One region of the Pseudoalteromonas agarivorans genome, then DNA from elsewhere that is predicted to be linked to it. Evidence: riboswitches for the same ligand, from Rfam matches in the RefSeq annotation. Region 1 holds a riboswitch; the other holds the start of a gene.
The links. A riboswitch is a leader RNA that binds a small molecule or an ion and turns the genes downstream of it on or off. The one in region 1 is predicted to bind lysine.

Region 1 (11,532 bases):
ATTGTTTATTCCTTTGAGAGTAAGGTAGATTTATAAATTATAACGTGTTTTTACATTTGTAACGGTGAACTTTCACTGAATTTACACTTATTTGATTACCTTACGTTTACACCGTTATCACAGATCAAAAAAAGCGGCATATAGCCGCTTATATTGTAAGTTAGTTAACTTACTCTCACGCAATGAGAAGGGGGAGTTATAGCGCGGTGCGTTATAACTCAAATACGTTAGTAAAAAACTTATAAAGTTCAGTACCTTGGTTTACGCTTGCTGAGGCAAAATGCAAAATAGCAATTGCATCGCAATCAAGGCTTAATGTTTGTAGGGGCTGCTCAGTTAAATAGCGCTCCATGCGCAATATATGGGCTATTGGCTCACCTGCCTTTATGAGTGCGCCTAATGGGGCAACATATTCAACCATGCCGCCAATCGGCGCATAATAAGCAAAGTAGTCACCTAAATGGCACGCATAACGGGTCATCTGCTTAGGTTGATGCGCTGCATCTACTAATACATTTTTATGGTTCAAATAGCTTAAAATGCTGTTTGCATCGTCAAAGGCGGCTGCTAAATCTATTTTTTCTTGGCTGCCTAGCTCTACTGTAAAGGCCTCAACCTGTACATTGAAGTCCCTGCCTTGCGCACTAAGTGCATCACTTAGATGCCACCATGGGCAAAAGCTAGCTTCATCCATTGCGCCATCAAAGTCGCTTGGAATAAGCAGTACGTGTTCAATATTAAAATAACGTGCGCTGTCGCACGCATACGTTGGACAGTACAGATGCTTACTTGAAATAGGCCCCGTGTGTAAGTCGAGCACGATATCGGCTTGATGCGCAAGCTTTTGCAGGTTAAGCGCAATGCGTTTACCGGTATTGAGCAAGTAAGCTGGGCCATTAAGTTTGGCATCTATTTCATCAAGCAGGGCTTTTTTAAAGTTACTTTTTAAAGCTGCATCGTCGTACTGGCTATGCTCGTGTGCAAACTGGGTAACTAAATCACTATTGTAGTGATACATACGGTTCCAGTTAGTGCCAGTAATAGGGTCGAATCGGCCAAGGGTAAATTCCCCTGACTTTTGATTACAACCAATAGGGTTAGCATAAGGTACTAAGGTAATGTCGCCTTTTAAATTGAGCTGTTTTAACTGCTCTAGCAGCTGAAAAATAACCGCGTTACCTTGTACCTCGGCGCCATGCATATTGGCTTGAATATACACGCTTGGCCCGCTGCCATCGCCTTTTAAGCGATACACCGGAATAGTTAGGGGCAAGCCGTTTGCTACTTCCCCTACTATAATGTTTTCTTGGCTAATGGGTGTTGTTATGCTCATGTTTATTACCTTAAGTAGTGACTGGCATCTTCTGCTTGGCGCACACACGTGAACTCGCCATTTTGTAACACGTATTCTGCAGCTAGTTCATGGCATAAAAAATAGGGCATGCTTTCGGTAAAACCATAGGCACCACATTGGCTAAACACCAGCCAGTCTTGCTCGTTTAAATCGCTTGGTAGGGTATGCTCGCCTAAGCAATCAAGGGCAGTACATAATGGGCCATATAAGCTCATTGCTTGTTCTGGCGCTGTTGATTCGCGCAGTAACGCCGCAGGAAAATCTTGGCTTGTAACAGCAGGGCGCAATAAGTGGTTAATACCACCGGTTAAAATAACTTGCTGTTGCCCGTAGTTTTGTTTGCACTCAACGACGGGGTTCGCGTAATGACCGCATTCGCCTACAGCGTAACGGCCAAGCTCCATCCAAAGCTCGTCTACACCCGCATCTTTTTTAATTTTTGCCAGCGCGGTGATTAATCCATCCCACTCAAGTGTTGCATCGTTTGGTGTGTAAGGAATACCTAAACCGCCGCCTAAATCTAAAATTTTAAGGTTTATATTTAAGTTATTAGCCAAGGTGGTAAGCGGTGCAATCATCTGTGACCACAGCTCGCTTAGCTTTTGTGTGCTAAGCATGTTGCCCCACTGAAAAATATGTAGGCCATCAAAATTAAGTGCTGGGTAATCGCCAGTATTGAGCGCTTGCCATTCATCGCAACCAAGCCCAAACGGAGTAAGGCTGTCACCCCCTAGTGGGTTTTTTTCACCTTCTGGCCAGCGTAATTGCACACGCAGTAATACTTGCAGCTGCGTATTTTGCAGCTGCGCTTGCTGGTTTAACCAACGTACTTGATTGAGGCTTTCGGCAACAAAAATACGCACGCCGCGCTCAATAAAGTGTTTAATTTGTTTAGGGCTCTTTGCAGGCCCTGTGTTGAGCACGCGCTGTGAACTAATACCTTGTGCAAGGACTTGTTCAAGCTCACCTTTACTTGCTACGTCAAAGTTAAATCCGGCGCTGTCTAGGCATTGAATAACCTTAGAAAGCGGATTGGCTTTTACCGCATACCAAAGCTTTACATCGGTTTGCGCAACTAAACGGGTAAGGTGTGCGTTTAGTTTGTCTAAGTCGTAAACAAAAAAAGGTGTATCAAGTTGCTGAGTAAGTGTATTTACGGCGGCCTTGATAGGCGTGCTCAAAAAGCTCATTATCGTAAAACCTCTTCTAGCAATAACGATGCATCGCTTTGCTCGTCGCGGTATTTAACAATGAGTGCACACGACATGCTTAGGCCTTGCTCACGAGCCCATTCGTTAGACGCAGGGCGAGAGCCTGGTATTACAATAGCGTACTCTGGAATTGGCTCGCCTTTATCTAGCTGGCGCTCGTTAACACAGTCGTAAACCGGAATAGTGGCAGATAAACGCACACCTGGTGCAAGTACAGCGCCTTTTTTAACCACTACGCCTTCAACAATGACACAACCTGCGCCAATAAACGCATCGTCTTCAACCACGACTGGGCTTGCCCCAATTGGCTCAAGTACACCACCAAGTTGAACAGCTGCGCTTAAATGTACATTTTTACCAACTTGTGCACACGAACCCACTAATGCGTGGCTATCAACCATAGTGCCTTCGTCGATGTATGCGCCAATATTTACGTACGCTGGTGGCATAATAATAGTGCCTTTAGCTACGTAGGCACCGCGGCGAACACTGGTGCCACCTGGTACCATACGCACGCCATCTTCAGTGCTAAATTCTTGTGGTGCAAGGTTGTGCTTATCAACAAACCCGCCTGCAAACTCGGTGTTAGTGCCATTTTTAAAGGCTTCTAAAATGCCTTGTTTTACTTCTACGTTAGCTTCCCATTGGCCGCTTTCGTTTTGTGATGCTGCGCGTACTGCGCCCGATTCTAAATTATTTAGTAGTTCTAACCAGCTCATTATAAAAACCTGTGTTTAATGCCAAGATAAAATGGTGTCGTTTGCAGTGGTAATGCAATCGGTTTGCGTTAACTCAAGATGCGTTAAAGGTGGACGCAACAGTGGGCTATTTAAACGCCCTTGCTGGTGCATTAGCACTTTAACGGGAATAGGGTTTGCTACAGCAAATAGGCTATTGATAGCGCGAGTCCACTGAGCAAATAAATTGGGGTGTTGACCGCTTAGGCTGCGCTTTACAAATTCATGTGTTTGCAAAGGCCATGCATTGGCCGCAACCGAGACTAAGCCTTTTGCACCTGCTTGGGCAAAGTAGGGCATAAGTGCATCGTCGCCACTGTATAGCGCTAAATTAGGCGCGGCTTGTCGGTATGCTTCAAATTGGGTGATGTTGCCACTGGCTTCTTTTAAAGCCCACAGTTTTGGGTGCGCTTTTAAGTTTTCAATGGTTTCGATAGGAATGCTTACACCGCTGCGCCCAGGTACGTTGTACAACATACACGGATGCACGCTTTCGTTTAATAAGCTTTCGTACCAATGTGTTTGACCTACAGCCCCTGGTTTTGCATAAAGAGGCGAGCCTAATAAGTAGCTGTGAATAGGTAATTGGTTACAGTAGCTAACCCATTCTTTTTGTTGGGCCAAATTACTACCACCAACAGCAACCATAAGCGGTACACTGGGTTTTAATTGGCACACGTGCTCAACAATGCCTTGCTGCTCTTTAAGCGTAAGGGCTAAGCCTTCACCTGTGCTACCGAGCAGTAAAATACCGTTGTGTGCCGCTTCTTGTTCGCTAACAAGTGTTGTGAGCGTGTCGTAGTCAACATTACCTTGTTGATCAAACGGCGTAACAAGCGCTGTCCACAGTGCGTAGTCGTCTAAATTGAAGTTGTGAATCATCTCTTACGAACCTATAAGGTGTTCGAGATATTAAGGAGGCTGTATGATGTGAGCCGCATTAACGTCGTTCGAACAGTATTCGAAGAGCGAATGGGCTTAAAATAATAGGGCGCACGGCCTTATTATTTAAGACCAGAAGCTCTCCACCAAACTAATAAGCTGTTTTAAAACAGCTATTGGTGACAGTCGCTAGGATTCAACCTAGACGCCCGAAGTAATTGCTTCGCAAAAGCGTTTACCTCTCGGCGGTATTCCCCTCACATATGCTCACTGGAGTTTGCGCTCCTAACATACGCTACCTGAATAACGCACCTCTTCTAGCCCTTTGTATTTTGTTTAACCGCAAAAGGTTTAACAAAATACAATTTAAATAGGGTAATTGCGGCGATTAAAACATTTTAGCCGTCTAGGTGTCAAGTTGCAGGATACAGATTAGTTCATCGAAAATGTGGGTGGTTACGTATTGGCTGCTTTTCTCGTAAACTAACCCTATGAGTAGTGATGAGGTATTTAATAAGTATGGAAAAATTTAGCGATATTTATAAGCGAGCAGTAGAGCGAAAAGGCTCTGAAAAAATGCTTAAGTTATTACTCGCAAAACCCTTATCTAAAAAAGCATTAAGCGCATTAAGTGACGACGACTGGCTTGAAGAGTTTACCCGTAAAGTATTTCAAAGCGGGTTTTACTGGTCGGTAATAAACAGTAAATGGCCAGGTTTTAGAGAGGTTTTTTGGCAGTTTAATGTTGATAAATTACTTATGATGCCGCCCGATATGCTCGAGCAAAAAGCAACTGATGAGCGCATTATTCGTAATTATAAAAAAGTAAAAACAATTCCTGAAAATGCCTACATGATCCACGAAATAGCTCAGCAACATGGCAGTTTTAGCCAGTTTGTAGCTAACTGGCCAAGCGATGACATTATTGGTTTATGGGCATATTTAAAAAAACAGGGTGCTCGGTTGGGCGGCAATACAGGCCCGTATGCCTTAAGAGCGCTTGGTAAAGATACTTTTTTACTTTCGCGAGATGTAGAAAGTTACCTAAGAGCGCACAAAATTATCGATGGCGGCCTGCAAACTAAAAAATCGCTCACTGCCGCACAGGCGTTTTTTAACGAAATGCAAAAGCAAAGTGGTTTGAGCCTGCAAGAACTTAGCTTAATTGTCGCTTACAGCGTGGGCGACAATCGCGTAGGCATAAGCCAACAAACAGAGGATTAACCATGAAACTAGTGCCAAGATACACAGACATAGCAGATAACTTCGCAATAGAGGATCAACCTTCAAGCGTTGCAGCTGCGCAATTACTTTTGTGGAACGAAGCGTTAGCACAGCAGTTTAATATAGATGTTGAGCCTGCGCTGCGCGCCAGTACTTTTGCTGGTAACGAGCCACAACCGGTAAATGCTGTAGCGCTTGGCTATTCTGGGCATCAGTTTGGGCACTTTTCGCCGCGCTTGGGTGATGGGCGAGCGCACTTACTGGGTGCTATCAGCGATGATAAAAATCAGCTGTGGGATATTCAGTTAAAGGGCTCAGGCGCCACGCCTTTTTCAAGAGGAGGCGATGGACGATGTGCACTAGGCCCCGCTATTCGCGAGTATATTATGAGCGAAGCTATGCACGGCTTAGGGATTAAAACCACGCGGTGTTTGGCTGTTGTCGGCACAGGTGAAGCTGTTTATCGTAATCCGCCGCAACCAGGCGCAATTGTTACCCGCTTAGCAAGTAGCCATATTCGCGTTGGCTCGTTTCAGTATTTAGCAACTCAAGGTGATGTAGAGGGATTAAAAAAATTAGCTGATGTAGCCATTGAGCGTCATTACCCAAGTATTCAATCAACAGGGGCTCAGCGCTATTTAGATTTTTTAGCAGCCGTTATAAATAGTCAGCTAGCGCTGGTTATTAGCTGGATGCGAGTAGGCTTTATTCATGGCGTTATGAATACTGATAATACCTTGATAAGCGGCGAAACTATCGACTACGGCCCGTGTGCAATGATGAATACCTTTGATTTTGATACCGTGTTTAGCTCAATTGATAAGCAAGGTCGCTATGCCTACGGTAATCAGCCAAATATTGTAAGTTGGAACTGCGCGCGTTTAGCCGAGAGCCTAATCCCGCTAATAGATGAAGATGACGAACAAGCTGTAAGTTTAATGACGCCGCTAATTAATCAGTTTTCTACGTTATTTAACGAGCAATATAATCAAATGTGGGCACAAAAATTAGGCTTAGCAGGTTATAACGAAGACGATGTAGAGCTTGTAAGTAAGTTATTATTGTTATTTCAAGAGCATAAGCTCGATTATACCAACACCTTTGATGCCCTAACCGAGTCACTAAAGGGTGGGAAAGTGCCAGATGAATTAACGCAATGGGCCATGTTATGGCAAAAAAGATGTGATGAAAACAGCTATAACCTAATGAGAGCGGCTAACCCAAGGGTTATACCGCGTAATCACATCGTCGAAGAAATACTTGCGCAATATAATCAACACGGCGAGAGCGAGCTGTTAAGCGACTTCTTAGCGGTGATGAGTAACCCATATGATAAAACAGCTAATTTAGCCCGCTTTCAAGAGACAGGTAAAGATGACAAGGGCTATCAAACTTTTTGCGGTACTTAAGTATTGTAATTAATTGTAAGTTTTTGATTATAAATAGTCATTTTTAAATAATGCAGTGTACAATGATTGAGCAGTTACACACTCGGTGCTATTGTGCGCATTCATAAAAAGTAACTATTTATAAATTACCATAATTTATTAATTGCAGATTAGGTAAAAATTTTTACTTAACCTACAATTGGTGGTTGGAATGCCTGTAGATCGTTGAAAAAATTTATAAACTTTATTTTTCGTTAAGTATCGATTAACAAAAGCTCGGGTAGTGTGTACAAAACTGGTTGAGCTAGTATTGATTAGCTACAATTTTCTAAGTTGTTAAAATGGGAAGAAAACAATGAAATTAAAATCACTTACAATTGCAATTGCGTTAGCTGCAACTAGCGCGTCTACATTCGCTGCCGATAAAGAAGAAGGTTTCTACATTGGTGCATTTGGTGACTACTATGATGCGTCATGGGAAAACATGCGCGCTCAAGCTGGCCTTGACGTAAACGAGTCAACTGGTTGGGGTGTAGAAGCAGGTTACCGTTTCAGCGATTACTGGAGCGCACGCCTTGAGTATGCAGATATGGACTTTAACGCGTTCGATAAAGCTGCGGGCAATCGTAATAATATCGACGGCGAGCGTTACGGTATTGATGCGCTTTACCACCTTGACGGCGGCCCTTTCTACGGTCTATTCGGTATTAAAGAAATGGACGTAGTAGATGACAACACATTCTTAAACGCAGGTGTTGGTTACCAACACTTTATTACTGATGGCTTTTTCGTAAACGCTGAAACTGCGGTATACCAAGGTCTTGATAAAGGTTACACAGATGTAGGTGCTAAAATTGGTATTAACTACTTATTTGGCCAAAACTCTATGCCTGCACAGCCTGTAGAGCCAGCGCCTACAGCAGTAGTAGAAGTACCTGTAGAACCTAAAGACAGCGACAACGACAACATCCTAGATAAAGATGATAAATGTCCTAACACGCCAATGACAGACGCTGTGGATGGCGATGGCTGTACTTTATACGAAGACCGTGAAGTAACAACAAGCTTATTAGTTACTTTCCCACATGATTCTGCACAAGTTGGTCAACGTTACTTTGACGACATTGCATCAGTATCTGAGTTCTTAAAAGAGCACGAAGATACAACTGTACTACTTGAAGGCCACGCGTCAGCGGTAGGTAACGCAAACTACAACAAGATGCTTTCTAAAAAGCGTGCTGATGATGTAGCACAAGAGCTAATTAAAGATGGCATTGCTGAAGATCGCATTACAACTGTTGGCCTAGGTGAAGAACGTCTTAAAAACACAGCTAACACGAAAGAAGCTCACGCTGAAAACCGTCGTGTAGAAGCACATGTAAAATCTATTGAACGTGTAAAAGTTAAGCGTTAATAGTTACTTACTTTATTTTAAAAACCCAGCTTAGTGCTGGGTTTTTTTATGCCTTTAAAACAGCATATGCAGTATTAGCCTGATTAAACAAGAATGATTATTACTTAATAAACATTCACGAAAATAGAATTTATGCTTACCACTATTCATAATATTTATAGTCGGTATAATCAGTTGCTTAGCTGGATGGATTTTCATCTATACATAAAAGCTTTATAATCCCGCGTTAGAATACTATAAGTATTGGGTTACTTTTTTTGCGCATGATGCGCTACCGAATACTTTCACGTCACCAAGAGGGCAATATTGTGCTACAAGAATATCGTAAACACGTAGAAGAACGTGCCGCGTTAGGTATCGTACCAGCGCCATTAGATGCTCAGCAAACGGCTGATCTTATTGAACTAATTAAAAACCCACCAGCGGGTGAAGAAGAGTTCATCTTAGATTTACTAATCAACCGCGTACCACCAGGCGTTGATGATGCAGCATACATCAAAGCAGGCTTTTTAGCGGCAGTTGCTAAAGGCGAAGCACAATCTCCATTAGTATCTAAAGAAAAAGCAGCAGAATTATTAGGTACAATGTTAGGTGGTTACAACATCGCCCCAATGATTGAGCTACTTGATGACGAAACACTTGCGCCTATCGCTGTAAAAGGCCTATCAAACACATTATTAATGTTTGATGCATTTTACGACGTAGAAGAAAAAGCAAAAGCAGGCAACGAGCACGCTAAAAAGATTATTCAATCTTGGGCAGACGCTGAATGGTTTACTAACAAGCCAGCTGTTGCTGAAAAAATCTCTGTTACTGTATTTAAAGTAACCGGCGAAACAAACACTGATGATTTATCACCTGCACCAGATGCATGGTCACGCCCAGATATCCCGCTTCATGCTTTAGCAATGCTAAAAAATGAGCGCGACGGTATCACTCCTGACAAAGCGGGTGAAGTAGGTCCAATCACTAAACTTGAAGAATTAAAAACACAAGGTTTACCACTTGCATACGTAGGTGACGTTGTAGGTACTGGTTCTTCTCGTAAATCTGCAACTAACTCTGTACTTTGGTTTATGGGTGATGATATCCCATACGTACCTAATAAGCGCGTTGGTGGTGTATGTTTAGGTAACAAAATTGCGCCTATCTTCTTCAACACAATGGAAGATTCAGGTGCGTTACCAATCGAGTTAAATGTTGATGAGTTCAACATGGGTGATCAAATTGATATTTACCCATACGAAGGTGTAGTTAAGCGCCACGGTACTGATGACGTTATCTCTACTTTTGAACTTAAATCAGACGTAATTTTAGATGAAGTACGTGCCGGCGGCCGTATTCCTCTAATCATTGGTCGTGGTTTAACAGACAAAGCACGTACCTCTTTAGGTTTAGGTGCTACTGACGTATTTAAAGTACCAGCAGTAACAGAAGTGTCTGATAAAGGCTTTACGCTAGCGCAAAAAATGGTTGGTAAAGCATGTAACGTAGCAGGTATTCGCCCAGGCCAATACTGTGAGCCAAAAATGACCACTGTAGGTTCGCAAGATACTACAGGTCCTATGACACGTGATGAGCTTAAAGACTTAGCATGTTTAGGTTTCTCTGCAGATTTAACAATGCAGTCATTCTGTCATACCTCTGCTTACCCTAAACCAATTGACGTAAACACTCACCATACGCTTCCTGATTTCATCATGAACCGTGGCGGTGTTTCACTTCGCCCTGGTGATGGTGTAATTCACTCTTGGTTAAACCGTATGTTATTACCAGATACTGTAGGTACTGGTGGTGATTCACATACACGTTTCCCATTAGGTATTTCGTTCCCAGCGGGTTCAGGTGCAGTAGCGTTCGCAGCAGCAACAGGTGTTATGCCACTTGATATGCCTGAGTCTATTTTGGTTCGCTTTAAAGGTGAAATGCAACCAGGTATCACTTTACGTGACCTAGTACACGCAATCCCATACTACGGTATTAAGCAAGGCTTATTAACAGTAGAGAAAAAAGGTAAAATCAACGAATTCTCTGGTCGCGTACTAGAAATTGAAGGTGTTGAGCACTTAACCGTTGAGCAAGCGTTTGAATTATCAGATGCATCAGCAGAGCGTTCAGCAGCAGGTTGTACTGTTAAGCTTTCTAAAGAGTCTATCAGCGAATACCTTGAGTCTAACATTGTTATGCTTAAGTGGATGATCTCTGAAGGTTATGGCGATGTACGTACAATCGAGCGTCGTATTACAGCAATGCAAGAATGGTTAGCAAACCCAGAACTTATGGAAGCTGATGCTGATGCAGAGTACAAGCACGTTGTAGAAATCGACCTAGCAGAAATTAAAGAGCCAATCCTTTGTGCTCCAAATGACCCAGATGACGCGCGTTTACTTTCTGATGTTACTGGCGAGAAAATCGACGAAGTATTCATCGGTTCTTGTATGACTAACATTGGTCACTTCCGTGCTGCGGGTAAATTACTAGATGGCTTTACTGGTCGTATCCCAACTCAACTTTGGGTAGCTCCACCAACGAAGATGGATAAAGACCAACTAACTGACGAAGGGTACTACGGTATCTTTGGTCGTGTTGGTGCACGTATCGAAACGCCAGGGTGTTCACTGTGTATGGGTAACCAAGCACGTGTTGCTGATAAAGCAACGGTTGTTTCTACCTCAACTCGTAACTTCCCTAACCGTTTAGGTACAGGCGCAAATGTATTCTTAGCATCAGCTGAGCTTGCTGCAGTAGCGGCAATTTTAGGTAAATTACCTACACCAGCTGAGTACCAAGAATACGCAGAGAAAATCAATGCAACGGCTGCAGATACATACCGTTACTTGAACTTCCACCGCATGCCTCAGTACACTAAAAAAGCAGACAACGTAATTATTCAGCAAGCTGTATAATTTAAAGCTGTTTTAAAAAAACCCGCTTAGGCGGGTTTTTTATTGGCTAAAATAAAATTGAATATTTCATGCTGTAATAAGTTTTATTTGAATTAAATATAACCATTACCTACTTTTTATATAAATAATAAAGCAAATATTCCTTTCTACATGCATTAAAATCCCTTTCAATATTCTCATTATTTTAAGCGAGATTTTATGACTGCATTAAACAACCAGAATTTACTGCAACTTCGTTTTATTAACCAAGCAAATATTGATTTGGTTAAGCCTTCTTTTGATAACCTACCTGCTAATCCGTATGCAGATGGTGAATTTCGTAAGCGTCGTTACTCGGTAATTAAATTTCAAAATGGTGAGCTAAAACTACAAGCTGCCAAAGCGTTTGTTCAAGACGATTCCATTAATACCTTTCA
Region 2 (11,532 bases), on a different contig from region 1:
AACCGCACGTAAGTCATCATCATTACCTACACACATAAATACAATATCAGCATTCTTAGCAGCTTCTCGCGGCGTGGTAGCAAAACTTCCTGCATACTCATCTACCCAGCTTTGCGCCTTTGCTTGAGTGCGGTTATATACACACACATTAAAGCCCGCTTTTGCTAAATGCCCTGCCATTGGGTAACCCATTACCCCTAAACCTATAAATGCAACATTGATTGACATAAAAGTGCCTTATTTTCCTGCTAACTTAGAAACTATGCCCGATTATGTCAATCGGCTGCTTAAAAAGCGAATTAAGTCTTTATAAATTTCCAACGTAAGGAAATAAGTAGGTAACCATGGATAGTATTTATCAATTTAGTGCCCCTTTGTACAACAGCGAAAGCTTTGCGCTTAGCCAGCTAAAAGGCAAAACAGTACTTATTGTTAATACAGCAAGTAAGTGTAATTTTTCGGTGCAATTAAGTTCGCTAGAAAAGCTCTATCAAGAATATAAAAATAGCGGTTTCACTATTTTAGCGTTTCCGTGTCATCAATTTGGCCAAAACGAGCCGCTTGATAACCTCGCGATTAAAGACTTTTATCAAGGACAATTTGACGTGTCGTTCAAAGTGTTTGGTAAGGTAATGGTAAATGGGCCCGAGGCGCATCCGCTGTTTAATTATTTAAAGTCGCATACCCGTGGTATTTCGCAAAACCGCGCAGTAAAGTGGAACTTCACCAAGTTTTTAATTAACCCACAAGGTCAGCTCGTTGCACGTTATGCTCCGCGGACCAAGCCCGAAACGCTTAAACAGGTCATTGAGGCAAACTTACCTAGCGCACTAAACGCTAATAACTTAAATAACGCAAAAATAATACCCAACTTTAATGCATTAAAAGGCGCTTAATTATTCTAAATCAATAAACGGGTGGTTACTCAAGCATGCTTTATTAAACTAGTTTAAGGTTATGTACAATACCAATCGGCAATAATACTTAATCATTTTTAGGGGCTAAACGTGTCGCTACCTGCGTTAAAAAACTCTCATTTACGACTGCATGGATGCAGAAGGTAGAGCAATGCAGGAGCAATTGCCGAGAACAACTAAATAGCGAATTTTTTGCCTTGCTATCAACACGTTTTTCCATCCTCAAAATAGATCACTTGATTATGCGCATTGGTATAACAGCTAGGCTTTGGAGTAAATAACATGAACATTGCTTTTTTTAGTACGCAAAAATACGAGCAGCCTTTTTTTGAGCGCAGTATTAACAAACACCCGCAAATAGAGATTTGTTACTTTGAGCAAGCACTGAACGAGCAAACAGCACTGCTTGCTAAAGGGTTTGATGCTGTGTGTGTATTTGTAAACGACACAGTTAACGCCCTCGTTATTGAGCACCTTGCTGAGCAAGGAATTAATACTATTTTACTTCGCTGCGCAGGGTTTAATAATGTTGATTTAGTGGCTGCCAAAGCACACAACATTAAGGTATTACGAGTACCCGCATACAGCCCAGAAGCCGTAGCTGAGCACTGTGTTGCACTTATGCTTACCCTTAGCCGTAAAACACATAAAGCCTATAACCGCGTACGCGAAGACAACTTTGATTTAAACGGTTTATTAGGCTTTACCTTACACGGCAAAACAGTTGGCATTATAGGCTGTGGCAAAATTGGCCTTGCCCTTTGTAATATTTTAAATGGCTTTGGCGCGCATGTTTTAGTGTGCGACCCTTATGCAACACCTGGCAATTACACCATCACCGATTTAGATTCGCTGCTTACTCAAAGCGATATAATTTCACTGCACTGCCCCCTGAATGAGCAAACACACCATTTAATAAACGCCGATGCATTTAATAAAATGAAACCTGGGGTAATGCTAATTAACACTTCGCGCGGTGCGCTACTTAATAGTAAAGCGTGTATAAATGCGCTTAAAACTAAAAAGCTAGGGTATTTAGGGCTTGATGTGTACGAGCAGGAGTCGGAGCTATTTTTTAAAAATCATAGCGACGAGATAAACCAAGACGATATATTCTCGCGCTTAGTTAGTTTTAAAAACGTATTAATAACTGGCCACCAAGGCTTTTTTACTCAAGAAGCCCTTAGCGAAATTGCCAATACCACCATACAAAACGCAATAGAAATTAATGAACAGAGACCTTTAACCAATGAGGTTTTATAAAGCAGCGGCCCATTAATTTGCTTTACCCGTTTTGCTATTTACATAACGGGTAAAGCTTAAAATACTTTAGCCAAACGCAACGTTTGCAAAAACAAGAGTCATTAATACTGGGCACACAAAACGAATGTATTGAGCAAACCAGTAATGCGTGCCGGTACTGGCTTTATGAAGCTTATTACCGCGTTTCCACATCCAACCTGCAGTTATAAAATAAAACAGCCCCATAAGTGGCAGTTGGTACTGAGTAAATAGCATGATTACTAAACCAAATAACCACTCAAAGTTTAATATTATTGCACTAGCGCATATTAACACCACTAGGCTAACGGCCCACGTTGCTTTAGTACGATCTACGCGGTGGTTTTCTACTAAAAACGCTACCGGTATTTCTGTGGTAGAAATAGTAGATGTAACCGATGCAATCGACATAAGTACAAAAAACAGTAACCCAATTAGTAAGCCAATTTCGCCCATAGTACTAAAAAGCTCAGGCAAAATAGCAAATATAAGCTGCCCTTCACCTATAAGTTTTCCGCCGCTAAACACCTCTACCCCGTTATGCTGCGCTACATAAATTGCAGGCACTATCAGTAAACCTGCTAAAAATGCCACGCTGGTATCAAGTAGTGCAACGCTTGCAGTTAGTTTTGGCAGGTTTGCATCTGGCTGCAGGTACGAGCCATAAATCATCATGCAGCCAACCCCTAATGAGAGCGAGAAAAAAGCCTGCCCCATTGCAGCAATAATTAAATTTGGGTCAAGCACTTGGCTAAAATTAGGAATTAAATAAGCAGCAAACCCTTCGCTGGCGCCTTCTAAACTGGCTATATAAAAAATTAAGCCTATTAGTAGCACCAACAACAATGGCATTAATCGACGTGACCAAGTTTCAATCCCCGATTTAACCCCTTTTAAAATAATACTGGCGGTTAAAATAAGCATAAGCGGCGTAAATATAAAATTACGCGCCATAGAGTCGCTGTGTAAAAATTCGCTTGCTGCGGTAAAACCAAAAAATGTAGTAATAGGCTCTATGGCGTAAGAGAGCATCCACCCAGCTACAATAGAATAAAAGCTAAGCATAACCACAGCGCCCGCAAGGCCAATATATCCTGCGGCAGCCCCTACTTTTTTGTTGGTATTTTGCCACGCATTACCCAATGCTTTTACTGGGTTTGCTTGCGCTTGGTGGCCTAAATAAAGTTCGGTATAAAGCGCAGGTAGCGCAAGTAAAAATATAACTACAAAGTAAACCAATAAAAATGCACCGCCACCATGGTTGGCCGCCTGCGTAGGAAAACCCCAAATATTACCTAAACCCACTGCTGCGCCTGCAGCGGCTAAAACAAAACCAAAACGGCTTTGAAATCCATCACGCACTTGTGCCATACATCTACAAATTCTGTTATTCTTTGATTATTGTGAATTAAACCATATTTAATGCCAACTGAGTAATAAAATTGCTTTTGGCATAAATAAGCGCTGTTAACCGCTCATAATTACAGCACTCACTTATTTTAAGCGCGTATGACTAACCACTTTTTTAAAAACACCCTAAGTATTGCTCCCTCTTTTTATAGCGATTTATCCCCTAGCAACAATACTATTTTAGTGTTTAATGCCAACACACTTAATGTAGAACACCTTGATTTAACCCAGTACCTAAGCCCATTTGAGCTAAGCGTTATAAATCGCCGTAAACGCATGCAAGCAAAGCAAGAATATGTAGCATCGCGCATATTACTAAAGCAACTTGCAAAGCATACTCAGCCCCAATACGCACACATACCGCTTAATAAAATGAGCACCCACTTTAATGAAGAATGCTCAAAACTGCAGCTCCATATAAACCACACCGTTATAAATACCTGTATTTCGCACTCGCATGGCTTAGTTGGCGTTGCACTTAATGTTACTAAGGCGGAGTTTGGCTTTGATATTGAAAAAATAAACTTAAAACGCCCATTCGAAAAGCTCGCTAAGCATTTTTATCATAAGGCTGAAATTGCCTTAATTACCGCGCCTTTGGCTATAAAAGAGCAAGCCCACCGCTTTTTTAGAATTTGGACCTTAAAAGAGGCACTCGCTAAAGCAACTAGCCGCCCAATAGCGCAATTGCTTAGCCCAAATGTATTTGATGAATTTTCTTTGTTAAACCTAACAGCATCGAGTAACACCATAACGGTTGCCAATGAGGAGTTTGATATAAGCGTGGCGCATAAAAAAAGCACCGACTGGCGGTGCTTTATACTTAATAACTTGGATACTTAATAACTTGGCTTTAAAAGCTTAAGCAGCGCTTTCTAATAAGCGGCTGTGTATTGCTTGTACCACGGTATCTGATTCGCTTTGCTCTACTAAAAAGCATAAGTTGTGCTTACTTGCACCATGACAAATTAATCGAATATTAAACTCTTTTAGTACGTTCATTAGGTTCATTTCGTGCTGGCGTAGCTGTATTTCAGAGCCTATAAGCGCCACTAAGGTTAAGTTGTTTTCAACCGATACATGACAAAATTCGGCCAATTCATCTAAACACGCTTGCTCAAGCTCAGGTCGCGAGGCATTAGGCGCGTTATCGAGCGTAATGGCAACACTAATTTCTGAGGTAGTCACTAAATCTACCGATATATTAAATTCACTTAAAATAGTAAATACACGGGCCAAAAAGCCACTTGCTAATAACATTTCTGGGCTTTTAAGCGTTAGCAATATTTGGTTTTTACGCTGCGTAACGGCACGAATACCTGGCTGCTGCGATTTTTCACGCTCAATCCACGTTCCTCCGCGCTCTGGCTCGCGGCTAGAGCCTACAAATACATTAATATGGCTACGGCTTGCTGGTAAAATAGTTGCAGGGTGCAATACTTTTGCGCCAAATGTCGCCATTTCTGCGGCTTCATCAAAGCTTAAACGGGCAATTGGCGTTGCCTTAGCGCATAAACGCGGGTCGGTGCTAAAAATACCCACTACATCGGTCCAAATGTGTACACTCTTAGCGTTAATAGCCTCTGCTAATAACGCCGCACTGTAGTCAGAGCCACCACGACCAAGCGTTGTGGTTTGGCCAAATTCATCACTACCAATAAACCCTTGTGTAACTATTACTTGCTCATCTAATAACGGAATTAACAGGTCTTTAGCCGCTTGTGCAGTGGCCGCAACATCGGGCGTTGCTTTACCAAATTGGCTGTCGGTTTTAAGCACTTTGCGCACATCAAACCTATCTGCATTTAAGCCTTTTAAGCGCAGCACTTGAGCAAATAAATAAGACGATAAACGTTCGCCAAAGCTAAGCAGCTCATCGTGTTGTTGATCAGTAGTGAGTGTTTCAAGTGCTAACGTTTGAAACGCTTTTAACGTCTCGTTAAAACCTACGGCTAAATCGGCATCAAGCGACAACTCATCTAAAATAGCCTGTTGAATAGCCAATACGCCATCTATGTGTGCTTGGCGCTGCTCTTTACTAAGGTCGGGTTTGCACAGTGCAACTAAGTGGTTAGTTACGCCGGCACTGGCGCTCACAGCTACAATACGTACGCTTTTATCTGCAACAATAATTTCGCTGCAGCGACTCATCGCTTCAAAGTTTGCAACACTGGTTCCGCCAAATTTGGCAACGATGTAATCTGATTTTGCGCCTGATACTGTTTGTGGCACTGATTGGGTAGTCATTTCGTCTCCTTTCGCGGTATCCAAACCGCTAAAAAACAAGAAGAACTTGGCAAAGGAATGCAAATAAGATGTGTCCGCTGCCAGAAGCTCTCCACCTAAGTTGGTGACAGTTTTGGGGATTCAGCCCCATAAACCGAAAAACACGGTTGACGTAACCTTGTTTTCCTCGGCGAGTACTTCCCTCTTTAATGGTTATGGGCGTTCGTCACCTACCATTAAATACCTAAGTATCGCACCTCTTCTGAATGTTGTATTAACCTGTGGCTAATAAAACAAAACCCCACTGTGTAGCGGGGCTTTGAAAGTTATCGTTTAGACGTCTAGCTGTCAAGGTGTTTTAGCTAATATAACGCGAATAATTTAGCCAAGGTTTACATTGCTGGCTACTTTTACAGCGCTTAATGTAACTCGCCTGTACGCCAGCTAAAAAAATGTGTAAATTAAGCCAGTTAATAACGAGTACTTTTTATTATAAAAATATAAAAACTACGCTCTGCTTTAAGTGTAGTTAACTCATTACTAGGATGTATCACCGCATTATGATCCCAGCTAAAAAGCTGCTTAACACCCTTAGCGAACACTGGGGTGTTTTAGAGCTATTATTTAAACGTTTTAAAATGGCCGACTTTAGCCTCAAAGACGTGCAAAACGCCATTAAGCAAAAACAGCCCACGTGGACAAACGAGCGCATATACAAAGAAACAAATCGTTTGCTCAATCAAGACATACTTATTCCATTGGCTAAATCATCCCAGCTTGAAATAAACCGCGCCATTGCCGATTTTGCGACCTTTTTATTACAAGAAGAACACCTAGGTTTAGCACAAGAAATTAGCGTTTTGGTTGATGATTTAGCACGCCTAGGAAACCGATTAGATAATGCCGGCGAAATAGAAGACTATGACGATTTACGCCGCTATAGCCGCATTATGGATGATCGGGTGCGTAAAATAATGAAGCTTTACGCGCACAACGAAAACGCTATTTTAAACATTGTTGAGCAAGCTAAATCTGATCACGCGGTGCAATCTTTGCAAAAGCGCTACAAAGCGGTAATAGAAGCCTTTGACGAATACATAGAGCCGATGCTTGAAATGGTCGATATTCGCGGTGACTTTCATGCCTGTTTTACATTGATTGAGCAGCAAATAAGTAAGCAAATAGAGCACATTGAACGCTCAGGCAAAGCCTACAGCGACAAACGTATGCTTGAGCAATTGCGTACTCGGATACTCGAAATGCATTTAGTTGGCCGAGAAAGCTTACGCAAAAGTGCCGATATGCTTATGCCACTGCGCGAAGAGTTACGCCGTAATAACCTAATTACCCGCCAGGCAGCAAAAGTGCTTGGCCTTGTGCGTAAAAATGGCGTAGACAACATGCTAAGCGCGGTACAACCAAACTTTGTAAGCGATGCGCAGCGTTATTCGCTTGGCCAGCAGCGTCATATAGTTGCCTATATGGCAAGCTTGGTAGAATTTGAACACGAAGAATACCAGCTCCCAGAGCAACAAGACGTGCCGGCATTTGTCACGCCAAACATTCCTGATTACCACGATGTTAAAACAAGCTTTGCAAAACGCTTTAATAAAAAACGTAAAAAGCCCCAGCCATTGCTGCAATTTTTAGATGAAAGCTACCCAGAATTAGACGCCGACGAAATGCTATTTTTATATCAAAAACTAGTCAGCGACAGTGAAATTCACATTAGCCAAAGCGATGAAAAGACACGCGTAAAAATTGCCGGCCAGCATTTTTCGTTATACCCATTTAATTCTGCGCCTCAGCCAGATACACAGGCAGACGAGTAACACATGACACATATAAACTTAGACGAGCTTACGCACCTACAAGCCATTAATAAAAAATTAGGTGCGGGTTACCATATTTGCGAACAAGACAACGTAATGTGGCAAGAGCTTGACCAGCACATAGAATCTTATAGCGCCTTATTTAGCGCCCTTGGCCACGATTTAAAACACGACAGCCGCGGCTTTTACTACTTTGCCAGCGACGAAAGCACGCCAAACATGGGTAAAATATCCCGTGCTATTGCACTGACTATTTACATTTTAATTGAGCACTTTGCCAATACGGGTAAAGACCCAATGCGTGCCCTATTTGATGAAGTAAACGATTTAGAACTGATGCAAACCTTAGTGCAAATTAATAAACACTTGTTTGATCAGCTTGAGATATTTTCGGGCTCAGATTTACGAAAAGATGTATACCTGCGTATGGTACGTTTAGGCCTTGCCCGCGAAGTAGAAGGCGGCTTTATGCTACAAGCGCCTATTCACCGCTATATTGATGCACTTATGGAAGTAAACGAAGAAACCTACATTACAGAGGACGAGCAATGAAAAACTTATACGGACTAAGTAAACTCGCCCTACTTAATACCGCAGGCTATGCAAAGTGTGTTATTCCTCTTGATAAAAGTAGCTCTATTTGTGCACCAAACAATACCGGTAAAAGCTCGGTTATTAACGCCCTGCAATTTCCGCTAATAAACGATTTGCGCCTAACCGAATGGGACGGGCACGATTTAGATGAAACCCGTAAATTTTATTTTTCATCAGATCAGTCGTACATTTTGCTTGAAGCCAACCTCCCCCATGGCTCGGTGGTGATTGGTGTAGCAGGCCTTGGTAAAATAGCCGGTTACGCGCATCAGTACTTTTGTTATCAAGGCAAACTTGATTTAGCGCAGTACACGCAAGGTAATACCATTATTAAGTTTACCAAGCTGTTTAATCATTTAAAAACGCAAGGTTACAACCCTATAGAGCTTAAAGCACAAGAGCTAAACGCCCTGCTTACCGGCGGCGCAACCCCTTTTGACGGCGACATTAATTTAAAAATGATCCCGCTTAATAACGTGCAAGACTCCGCCATTTATAAAGAAATTTTTAGGCGTATTCTTAACTTACACAAATTGGGTGCAAGCGATGTTAAACGCTTTATGCTACGTGTGTTTGAACGCCATATGTCTAACTCTAAAGTGGACTTTTACGAAGTATGGCGTCGCTCGTTTGATAAAGTAAATCGTGCTAAACGCGAATTAAAAGCGCTTGAATCAATGCAAGAGCCAATAACGGCGCTTGAATCAATGCTTGAAAACCAAACCGTGCTTAAAGGTAAGTTAGCAGCCTACGCGCCTAAAATTGATCAAGCATTAATAGACTTTGATACCTACCAAGAAGAGCAACTAAGCGAACTAGCCATTGCCCTTGAAGACATAGAGCACGAAAAACACGAGTTTGAGCAAAAGCAAAGCTTATACGTACAGCAATCGCGCGATATAGAGCGCAGGCAAACCCAAATAGAGCAATGGTTTTTAGATTACAGCGCTCTTAAAAGTGAATTTGAACTGGTAAATAAAGCCACCCTTAAAACCAACCTTGGCCAACTTAAGCAAGACTACGAGTCGCTTTCGCACTCGATTACCAGCGCACAAGGGCAAAGCCTACACACGCTTGATTACCGCATTAGCGAAACGCAAAAGCAAATTAAAAGCTTAAAACTGCAGCTTAAAAACCTTGAGTTTAATTTGTTTACTCGAATGCGCGAAGACCTATCACTTAAAGAAGTAGAAGAAATATCGCGCATTTTAAACCCCGATATACTCTCGTTTGCCACCACCAGCAATGGCGATATAACCATTGATGATGAAGACGCATTTGGGGAATTTTTATCGCTATTAAGCGAAAACGTCAAAGGCGGTGTACTAACGCTTCCAGGTGCAAGCATTAAACTTAAAAAACTGTCGCCAGTGCAAATGCAAAGCGGCGAAAACAAAGCCCAACTTAGCGCTCAGCTAGACGCGCTGGAACGCTCGTTAAAAGAGTTTAAACAACAGCGCGAAGTAGCCGCTAACGTGGCCGATAAACAAAAAGAAAAAGATGCACTTTACGATGAGCTAATGAGCGCAGAGAGCGCCCTAAAACGCTTAGAGCAATTTGAGGTAATGCAGCAATCGGTAGAAGCGCAATCCATGCTAAAAGAGCAGTTATTAGCAGAGCGCGAACAAGTTGACGACTACCTGCAAGACATTCAAAAAAATAGTGGCTCAATTGCAGACAGGCGCTCGTTAATTAAATCTAAGCAAGAGCAAATTAATCGCCAAACCGAGCGCCTACGCCAAGTTAAAAGCGAGCGAATTGACCACACGCTTGATTTATACAGCGGTAAAGTAACCCCGTATATGATTGATATAACAGTCGACTTTGATAACTTAAGCGACCTAGTACATCACTTTAATAAAGACTGCCAAGAGCTGCGCAACTTTGACATAAACGTGCGTAATACCTATTTGCATGTATATAACGCGGGTATTACTAAGTTCGATAACGAAAACGACGAATTTACTAAATACCAAAAGTTGATTAGCGCGTTTCATAACCTTGATAACGAACGCGATGCCGTTGAGCGCCAAGGCCGCGTAGCCCTAACCGAAGTAGCCGCCACAATTAAAGGCTTGCGTGAAGACTTAGACCGCCTTCGCCGCGAAATGAACAGCTTTAATAAAGGCATAAGCCAGCACCGTATTTCTAACCTTCAAGCGTTTAAAATTAACGTAATACCGCGCAAAATGCTGGTTGATAGTATTGATACCATTATCAGCACGTCGCATCAGTTTGAACAAGGCGACACCCTTGATTTATTAAGCCAAGAACCTTACAGCGAAAGCGCGGTAAACGAAGCAAAAGATCACCTAATAAAACTTGCCTCCGACAAAGCAGGCCTTACATTAACTGACTTATTTGATATTCGTTTTGAAGTGGTTAACCGCGCTGGCGAAACCGAACACTTTGAAAAAATAGACTCAGCTGGCTCAAACGGGACCCGTATTACTATTAAGTTATTATGTGGCATGTTGTTTATTCGTTACTTATTAAGCGATCAGGAACAAAACCTTTACCGTATACCTATTTATATTGATGAAGCGGCCGACATTGACCCGCAAAACCAAAAAGCAATCATAGAAACGGCACTGAGCTTTGGCTTTGTGCCAATTTTTGCCTCGGTTAAACCGCAGGTAAGCTGTGATTACATTGTACCTATTCGTTCAGTAAAAGATGGCGCCCAAAACTGGGTAGACGAAAAAGACTGGATTGAAGTTGAACACAATTAATTGGCCGTTAAGGCAAACCAACTAAACTAAAATATAGGACGTTAAACTAATACACATTTAAACGATGTGTGTTATTTTAAATTAACGCATTTTATTGGAGCAAAGGTAATGAAAAATATACTTATTGTTGCAGCGCTGACATTACTTACAGCCTGTACGCAAACCCCTGACTGGGATTACGACAAATCAGCCAACTTTAGTAATTTTAAAACATTTGCTTGGGTAGAAAACGCGAGCCTAACCAAAGACACCACAAACTACCAAATTAACGGCTTAATGGAAAAACGTGTACGTACTGCCGTTAATAATGAGCTTAGCCAAACATTAGGTATGAGCTTAGTAGACCCAGCCCAAGCTGACGTACTAGTTAACTACCATGCATCGGTAGATAAAGAGCTAGAAGTAGACAGCTTTAACGTAGGCTACGGCGCGCGTTGGGGGTACTGGGGTACGGGTTTTCAACGCGACATTAGCGCCCGCGAATACGAAGTGGGTACGTTAGTAATTGATATTATTGACCGCGAATCAAACCAACTTGTA

Region 2: linked by a shared signal. The riboswitch ahead of lysC (lysine-sensitive aspartokinase 3) and the one ahead of dapA (4-hydroxy-tetrahydrodipicolinate synthase) in region 1 are both predicted to bind lysine.

What each region holds. Positions count from the first base shown of each region.
Region 1 is NZ_JANIGJ010000009.1:65,172-76,703, forward strand. Features, by position in the region: gene NQT65_RS15945 (phospholipase A) at 1-2, opposite strand, end outside; gene NQT65_RS15950 (succinylglutamate desuccinylase/aspartoacylase family protein) at 212-1,333, opposite strand; gene NQT65_RS15955 (PLP-dependent decarboxylase) at 1,339-2,544, opposite strand; gene NQT65_RS15960 (2,3,4,5-tetrahydropyridine-2,6-dicarboxylate N-succinyltransferase) at 2,544-3,284, opposite strand; gene dapA (4-hydroxy-tetrahydrodipicolinate synthase) at 3,300-4,184, opposite strand; lysine riboswitch at 4,313-4,509, opposite strand; gene NQT65_RS15970 (DNA-3-methyladenine glycosylase I) at 4,704-5,408, shown strand; gene NQT65_RS15975 (protein adenylyltransferase SelO) at 5,411-6,817, shown strand; gene NQT65_RS15980 (OmpA family protein) at 7,152-8,210, shown strand; gene acnB (bifunctional aconitate hydratase 2/2-methylisocitrate dehydratase) at 8,519-11,116, shown strand; gene NQT65_RS15990 (2OG-Fe dioxygenase family protein) at 11,315-11,532, shown strand, end outside.
Region 2 is NZ_JANIGJ010000001.1:196,277-207,808, reverse strand. Features, by position in the region: gene NQT65_RS00905 (NAD(P)-dependent oxidoreductase) at 1-228, opposite strand, end outside; gene NQT65_RS00900 (glutathione peroxidase) at 345-896, shown strand; gene NQT65_RS00895 (2-hydroxyacid dehydrogenase) at 1,200-2,180, shown strand; gene NQT65_RS00890 (sodium-dependent transporter) at 2,247-3,569, opposite strand; gene NQT65_RS00885 (4'-phosphopantetheinyl transferase family protein) at 3,708-4,451, shown strand; gene lysC (lysine-sensitive aspartokinase 3) at 4,470-5,855, opposite strand; lysine riboswitch at 5,932-6,104, opposite strand; gene NQT65_RS00875 (MksB family condensin complex protein) at 6,395-7,666, shown strand; gene NQT65_RS00870 (condensin complex protein MksE) at 7,670-8,218, shown strand; gene NQT65_RS00865 (Mks condensin complex protein MksF) at 8,215-10,992, shown strand; gene NQT65_RS00860 (DUF4136 domain-containing protein) at 11,101-11,532, shown strand, end outside.